DNA from 2 places in the Blautia sp. MB18-30 genome. Region 2 is predicted to be linked to the other one. Evidence: riboswitches for the same ligand, from Rfam matches in the RefSeq annotation. Region 2 holds a riboswitch; the other holds the start of a gene.
What was found. A riboswitch is a leader RNA that binds a small molecule or an ion and turns the genes downstream of it on or off. The one in region 2 is predicted to bind cobalamin.

Region 1 (4,227 bases), on a different contig from region 2:
TATGATGTGATCACTGACCGAAAAGAACATCCAAAGGAAGGTTCCTATACCAATTATCTTTTTGATAAGGGAATTGACAAGATTTTGAAAAAAGTCGGTGAAGAATGCACAGAGATCGTCATTGCAGCCAAAAATCCGGATAAAGAAGAGATTAAATACGAAATTTCAGATTTTCTTTATCATATGATGGTACTCATGGTGGAAAAAGGAGTCAGCTGGGAAGAAATCACCAAAGAATTGGTAAAAAGATAAATTATATAGCATTCAAGAAAAAAGCTTTTGTACGTCGGATCAGAATGAACGGTTACGAAAGCTTTTTTCTGATATGTACAATTTCGGTTAGGCATGATATACTTATCGTCAAAAGTGCGGAAATATAAAAAAGGAAAAGGGAAACAACCAATGATCAAAATTGATGACTGGGTGATTGAAAAAGGAGAGAAGGCACAGGGGAAAATTAAGATCACAGGATACGGCATAGCAATGCCGGCAACTGTGATATGCGGAGTGAAAGACGGACCGACGATACTGATCACAGCGGGAATACACAGTGCGGAGTATGTAGGAATCCAGGCGGCAATGGAACTTGCAAAAGAATTTCAACCGGAAGAACTGAAGGGAAATGTGATCATCGTTCCACTGGTCAATGTCAGTGGCTTTGAGCATCGCACCATGAGTCTGGTCTATGAGGATGGCAAGAACCTGAACCGCGTTTTCCCCGGAGATCCTGAGGGAACAGCTGCAGATCGTATTGCCTATGCTATAGTGACAAAGCTTTTTTCCATAGCAGATTATTATATCGACCTGCATAGCGGAGATGGGTTCGAACAGCTTCATCCCTATGTTTATTATGTAGGGGTTGTAGATGAAAAGACAGCAGAGAAATCATTACATATGGCACGGCATATCGGCGTAAAATATGTGGTCCGTTCCACAACCGCCACAGGTGGCGCCTACAATTATGCTTCTTCTCTTGGAATTCCAAGTATTCTCATCGAAAGAGGCGGACACAGCTACTGGACCTGGGAGGAAGTAGAACAGGATAAAAGAGACGTCCGTCACCTTGTTTTTCATCTCCAGGGAAAGAAATGTCATGGTCTGAAGCATTACCGTCAGATGCTTTTGGAAAATGTAGTCTATGAATATGCGCCGTATACCGGATGCTGGTATCCATCCAAGAAGCCTGGAGAGTACTTCTTTAAGGGAGAAGAATTGGGTGAACTGAGAGATTACTATGGAAATTTACTTTACACATCTATTGCAACTGAAAACGGAGTCGTACTTTATCAGACAGCCAGTCTGAACATTATTGAAGACGGACCAATGATCGCATATGCAGCGATCACGGAGACTCTGACCTGATAGTAAACAACCTTTTCAGAACGCTTCTGTCTGAAATCATATTGAAACAGTAAGAAAACCGGGTTTTACCATTTGCTATTCTATTTGTAAAAATAGCGAGGTAAAATCCGTGTTTTTTTAGCAGATCAGATAAATCCAATTGTCAAATCCCCCATGGGGGATATATACAATTCAAGCATCTTTAACAAAATTTATGAGTTTTCTAAAAATATAACATTTTTCCATAGACATAAACTATAGTTTTATCATATAATGTTTCAGTAATTTGACAGCATTTGCTGATTTTCACATCAGCCGTTGTAAGTTCTGAGAGGATTAATAGGGAAACCGGTGTAAATCCGGTACGATCCCGTCACTGTAAGGGGAAATCCTCAGACAAAGTACCACTGGTCGAGTGCGTGAGAAATAGACCGGGAAGGTGTCTGAGGGTAAGGATCCTAAGTCAGGAGACCTGCTTGCAATTGTTTTAAAATGATTCTTACGGAAGATAGGAAGCATATTTATTTTGTGTGCCCGTATTTCGTCACGGGCTTTTTTCGTGCAAATTTTCTAAAATTCCATGCATATTCTGCATATTAAGAATCCAATAGTTTCTTTTATCTAACTAAATTAAAACGGCAATGTTAAAATCGCATCAAATGAGGAAAGGAGTAAAACGTGACAAAGAAACAAGTAGGAAAAAGATTTCTCCAGATCATCATTGTATTATTTGGAATCAGCTTTTTCACATTTGGACTGACCTACCTGTCACCTGGTGATCCTGCGGAGATCATGCTGACAGAGTGTGGTAATCTTCCTACACCAGAGCTTCTGGAACAGACAAGACATGAGCTTGGCCTTGATCAGCCCTTTCTCGTGCAGTATGGTTCCTGGCTGAAGGGTGTTGTTACAGGAGATATGGGACAGTCCTATTCTTTCAAAATGCCGGTAACAGATAAACTGGTATCCTGTTTCTGGCCGACGCTGAGGATGTCGTTGCTGGCACTTCTGATGATGGTCATTATTTCCATACCGCTTGGAATCCTGGCCGCTGTATATCAGAACAAATTCCCGGATTATTTTGTGAGAGGAATTACCTTTGTGGGAGTATCTGTTCCAAGCTTCTGGCTGGGCCTGATCCTTCTCAGCATCTTTGGTGTTCAGCTTCGCTGGATCAATGTTGCAGGAGGCAGTACGGATTTTAAATCCATGATCCTCCCGGCGCTGACTCTTGCACTTGCCATGTCTGCAAAATATACCAGACAGGTAAGAAGTGCAGTGCTGGAGGAACTTCATCAGGATTATGTCACAGGTGCAAGAATGCGTGGAATCAAGGAAAGCGTCATTCTCTGGAAACACGTCCTTCCTAATGTTATGCTTCCGCTGGTAACGCTGTTGGGACTTTCCCTTGGAAGTCTTCTGGGAGGTACTGCAGTTGTAGAGATCATTTACAACTGGCCTGGAATGGGAAATATGGCAGTAAAGGCGATTTCCTGTCGTGACTATCCTCTTGTACAGGGCTATGTACTTTGGATCGCGATCCTGTACATGTGCATCAACCTGCTTGTGGATCTGTCCTATACTTATCTCGATCCAAGACTTAAGGAGGATAGATAATTGAAAAAGGTATTACGAACATTCAAAGAAAATAAACAGTTCACTCTTTTCTTCATTCTGGGTCTCGTGGTGATCGGAATTGCGATCTTTGCGCCGCAGCTCTCACCATATGATCCACTGAATGCAGTTATGACCGAATCACTGCAGGAGCCAAGCTCCGCTCATCCGTTCGGAACGGATAAGCTTGGACGAGATCTTCTTTCCCGTGTTATCTTCGGAACAAGAACCTCTCTGATCATGACCTTATGTCTGGTTGCAGTGATCTTTGTCATCGGTACATTTTTAGGAGTTATTGCCGGATATTTCGGCGGCGTTGTGGATGCAGTGATCATGCGTATCGCAGATATGATGATCTCCTTCCCTGGGCTTGTACTGGCCATTGCCATTGCCGGTATGCTTGGACCAAACCTGGTCAATGCCGTTATTTCCATTGCGGCTGTAAGCTGGACAAAATATGCCCGTCTTGCACGAAGTATGGTCTTGAAAGTCAAGAAGAGTCTTTACATAGAGGCAGCTATAGTAAACGGAACAAAGACCTGGAAAATTCTTCTTGTACACATTCTTCCCAACATGGTAACCCAGATGGTGGTAACTGCGGCAGCAGATATCGGAACTATGATGCTGGAGCTGGCTTCCCTTTCATTCCTGGGATTTGGTGCAACTGCGCCGACACCGGAGTGGGGACTGATGCTGAATGAAGGAAGAACCTACATGGCAAAGGCGCCATGGCTTATGATCTACCCTGGTATCGCTATCGTGATCTGTGTTGTTGTTTTCAACATGCTTGGAGACAGCATCCGTGATGTACTGGATCCGCGCCAGGATCAATAAAACAACTCTGTAACAAACCAACACCATATAATCAGTATATTATCTTTAGGAGGATGAAATGAGAAATAATGTAGTTAAAAAAGTGCTGGCTGCTACACTTGCATGTATGATGACCCTTTCAATGGCAACAGTGGCTCAGGCAAAAGGTGACAAAAAAAGTGATAAGGAAATCACCATCGGAGTAACAAGCTTTGCAGATACACTGGAGCCGACAGAGCAGTATTTTAGCTGGGTTGTATCCCGTTATGCGATCGGCGAGTGCCTCACAAAATTCGATGAGAACGGTGAGATCGTTCCATGTCTTGCGGAAGAGTGGGAAAACAGTGACGATGGAAAAACATGGACCTTCAAGATCCGTGAGGGCGTAAAATTCTCCAACGGTGACGACATGACACCGGAGATGGTAAAAGCCTCCATCGAACGTACCGCTGAAAAGAG
Region 2 (4,227 bases):
CCAAACTCTGCTGTATAAACGCCATCTTCCAGGGTATCTGCTTTGGCTGCATCTGTATCCTTTTCTTCGGAAGCTTCTGCTTCCTCACCGGACTCTGTTTTTGTTTCATCTGTTTTTGCCATCGCAGGCACAGAGCCCAGCACCAGGACTGATGCACTTGCCATTGCAAGAATTAAGTTTACATAGCGTTTTTTCATGATAATCTTCTCCCTTCCATAGATACAGCAATCTGCCCGGAAAACAGTCTTCCTGATCTTTCCGGGCAGTTACATTGATTTCTTATAGGTATCTGAACTCACTCAGATATTTTTATATTTATTATTCTGCGGACTCCTCAGCAGAATCAGCCTCTGTATCTGCTGCTGCATCAGAATCTGCGGACTCCTCAGTGCTTCCCAGAGAATCGATGGCTGCCTTTGTATGCTCTACATAAAGCTTCTCAACTGCTTCGATTCTTCCAAGACCCTCGATCTGGCAGTCAACCTTATCGAAGTTTCCGGATGCTACAAACTGGCTCTTCCAGGAATCCTCCTCATCACCGGCCATATCGTTATTTGCATGGTCTCCGGCAACAACCATCAGCGGACGAAGAACAACGTTCTTGTATCCTGCTTCTTTTACCTTCTCGATAACCTTGTCGCAGGCTGTATCTTCCGGCTTACCCTCTACAGTACCGATGAATGCGTTCTTCAATCCAAGGTTTTCCATCTGTGTCTGCATCTGATCGTATGTAACGTTAGCTGTATGAGATGTTCCATGTCCCATGAATACGAATGCTGTGCCAGCCTCAGCTGCTGCATCCATGCTGTCAAATCCGGCCTCTTTGCAAGCCGTATCTGTGATCGCCTGAGCAACGGCTTTCTTGTCATCATTGATCACAGTTGCATCGTCTCCAACCTCACCGAGCATTGGCTCTGCGATAGCTACAGACTCGAATTTATCTTTATAGCCATTGATCGCTTCTGTCATCTCATCGTACTCAGCACCATGCATCAGATGGGTAGGCTGTACAACCAGATTCTTAACACCATTCTCTACTGCACGGTCAAGAGCCTGCTGCATGTTATCGATCACTTCATCATCTCTTGCCTCTACATGGTTGATGATGATCTGTGCTGTAAATGCTCTTCTTACAGACCAGTCCGGATAAGCTTCTGCAAGAGCATCCTCGATTCCCTTGACATCCTCTGCACGGCTGTCATTGAAGGAAGTACCAAAGCTTACAACAAGAAGTTCATTCTCACCGATCTCATCCTGGTTACGCGGATCGTCCTTGGAAGCATCTCCTGTGTCACGTCCGAAATAATCCGGATCTGCATTCTCACCCTCTACCAGTTCTTTCTGAGCATCTGTCAGAGCATCCCATGCTTCTTTGGCTGCCTTGCAGTCCTCATCTGTTGTGTCGTTTCTTTCCTGTACATAGATCTTGTCGATCAGAGCTGCTACATTATCTGCTGCTTCCTGATCTGCATCAGAAGCCTCTGTGGTATCAGCTGCCTCAGCGTTCTCTTCTGTAGCAGAATCCTCTGCTGCCATTGCTGTTGTAGCCGCACCCATAGAGCATGTCATGGAAACTGCGAGCATCAGAGCTAACATTGTTTTTCTTTTCATTTCTCATTGTCCTCTTTTCATGTATTTCCAGAATACTGATATGTACAAAAAAGCAGCAGCTCTCTGCGGCCGCCTGCTCACACATGATTCTCTGCGCAATACAAATACATAAAAAGAAGTTCTGTATTGTTATGGAGAATACCGATTCGTAAACCGCGAATCCCTGGATCTCACAATAAGGCAGTTCTCCTGACTTGGTTCCACGCTGCTTTCCCTTCCCGGTCTCCCAGTGGTTATAAAAGCAGCTCCCCTTTCACAGTGACGGTATCGTTCCGGATTCTCACCGGATTCTCTTTTGCACATCCGACTGGATGCAACCTTATCATTATAACATTTGCACATATTTTCTTTTACCTGGTTATCTAACTTTTACCACAAACTCACAAATTTGTCAAGATTGATGTCAGACGATTCACGGTTTTCTGTGATCTTCGCTCACAAAAAACACCTCACGAAATATTACCAGTGAACAGTAACCGGTTTTCTCCCTGTATCTGTCAGTTATTATCAGAATACTTTCTCCAATATTCATGCATATCCTGCATAAAAAACAGCCCCTTTCTGTCATCACCCTGATATCAGAAAAGGACTGTCTTACACTGGATATTCGCAATCCGCTTCGCTACTTGCTCATAACAGATAAACTGCTCTGCAGTTTATCTGTTAAAATACTCCTGCTCCAGGTATCTGGCTACGTAGATTCCGCTGGCAGATGCATGGGACAGAGAATGGGTCACGCCGCTACAGTCTCCGATAACAAAGAGACCCTTGTGGCAGGTTTCCAGATTTTCGTCGATCTCGACCTCCATGTTGTAGAATTTAACCTCAACGCCATAAAGCAAAGTATCATCATCTGCGGTTCCCGGTGCGATCTTATCCAGAGCATAGATCATCTCGATGATGCCATCCAGGATACGTTTCGGCATAACAAGACTTAAATCTCCCGGTGTCGCAGAAAGTGTAGGTGTTACGAAACTTTCCTCAATACGGGCTTTTGTGCTTCGTCTTCCGCGGATCAGATCTCCAAACCGCTGTACCATAACACCACCGCCAAGCATATTGGAAAGTCTTGCAATGCTCTCACCGTATCCGTTGCTGTCATGGAACGGCTCTGAGAAATGCTTGGATACCAGAAGGGCAAAGTTTGTATTGTTGGTATGCTTTGCCGGATCTTCGTAGCTGTGACCGTTTACTGTGATGATACCGTTGGTATTTTCATTCACGACAACACCTCGCGGGTTCATGCAGAAGGTACGGACCATATCCTCAAACTTCTCAGTTCTGTAAACGATCTTGCTCTCATAAAGCTCATCTGTCAGACGGCTGAAAACCTCTGCCGGAAGCTCCACACGGACTCCAATGTCCACACGGTTGGAAAGAGTCGGGATCTTAAGCTCTGTACATACCGTCTCCATCCATTTACTTCCGCTTCGTCCTGCGGAGATGATACAGTAAGTTCCCTCGTAACGCTCATCTCCTACAAAAACTGCATAACCGTCTTCAGTTTTTTCTACTTTGTCAACAGATGCGTCAAAATAGAAGTCCACATGGTCTTTCATTTTTTCATAGAGGTTCTGAAGCACCACATAGTTGATATCTGTTCCCAGATGGCGGACTGATGCATCCAAAAGATGCAGGCCGTTCTGAAGGCAGAGCTTACGGATCTCGCTGTTTGTGGTAGAATAAAGTTTGGTTCCCTCACCGCCATGCATCAGGTTCAGTTTATCTACATATTCCATCAGCTCTGTGGCTGTATCCTTGCCGATATGCTGGTACAGAGTTCCGCCAAACTGATTGGTGATATTATATTTTCCGTCGGAGAAAGCGCCTGCACCGCCAAATCCCTTCATGATCGCACAGGTTTTGCAGTGGATACAGGATTTTACTTTCTTTCCGTCGATGGGACATTTTCTTTTTTCCAGAGGATGACCAGCTTCAAAAACCGCGATCTTTTTCTCCGGATCATTATTCATCAGTTCATAGGCCGCAAAGATTCCACCGGGACCTGCTCCTACGATCAGTACATCATATTTCATAAATAAAAACTCCTTATCTTGTATTGCACATTTTCAGTACTTTGTTTTTGCATAAACCCTGTCTATTCTACAACAAGTGTGTTCAAAAGTCACCTGTTTTTTCGGAACCTTCCGATCTTAAGCTTTTTTCCATCTGTTTCCACGGTAATAGCACCGTTTTTCATGGTGTATTCCACCTGACTTCCGGCCGCTTTAAGCCGCTCTACGGTTTCCGGTGACGGATGTCCGTAGGTGTTAGTGAGCGAACAGGAAATGATCGCCACTTCCGGCTTTATTTTCTCAAGAAATGCTTCTGTGGTAGAATAACGGGAACCGTGATGTCCCACCTTCAGACAGTCAACATCCTCAAGCCCCCCGGCTGCCAGAAGCTTTTTCTCCGTATCTGCACCGATATCTCCGGTAAAAAGCATCTGAAAATCTCCAAAAGACAACTCCATCACCATAGCTTCCTCATTCACATCTTTTCCTGTGGCATCTTTCTCCGGCCACAGAACAGAAAAAGATACTTTGCCGCAAGGCAGCTCATCCCCTTTTCCTGCTGTCATGACCTTAACTCCGGCTGTTTTTGCTACCTCTGCAA

Region 1: linked by a shared signal. The riboswitch ahead of nikB (nickel ABC transporter permease) and the one ahead of NCY57_RS06475 (sirohydrochlorin cobaltochelatase) in region 2 are both predicted to bind cobalamin.

What each region holds. Positions count from the first base shown of each region.
Region 1 covers NZ_JAMOYY010000026.1:5,103-9,329, reverse strand. Annotated here, with positions in the region: gene hisIE (bifunctional phosphoribosyl-AMP cyclohydrolase/phosphoribosyl-ATP diphosphatase HisIE) at 1-252, shown strand, start outside; gene NCY57_RS11905 (M14 family metallopeptidase) at 403-1,362, shown strand; cobalamin riboswitch at 1,647-1,835, shown strand; gene nikB (nickel ABC transporter permease) at 2,020-2,958, shown strand; gene nikC (nickel transporter permease) at 2,959-3,789, shown strand; gene NCY57_RS11890 (ABC transporter substrate-binding protein) at 3,848-4,227, shown strand, end outside.
Region 2 covers NZ_JAMOYY010000010.1:39,971-44,197, forward strand. Annotated here, with positions in the region: gene NCY57_RS06470 (hypothetical protein) at 1-197, opposite strand, end outside; gene NCY57_RS06475 (sirohydrochlorin cobaltochelatase) at 319-1,611, opposite strand; cobalamin riboswitch at 1,774-1,948, opposite strand; gene NCY57_RS06480 (NAD(P)/FAD-dependent oxidoreductase) at 2,268-3,647, opposite strand; gene NCY57_RS06485 (DNA internalization-related competence protein ComEC/Rec2) at 3,737-4,227, opposite strand, start outside.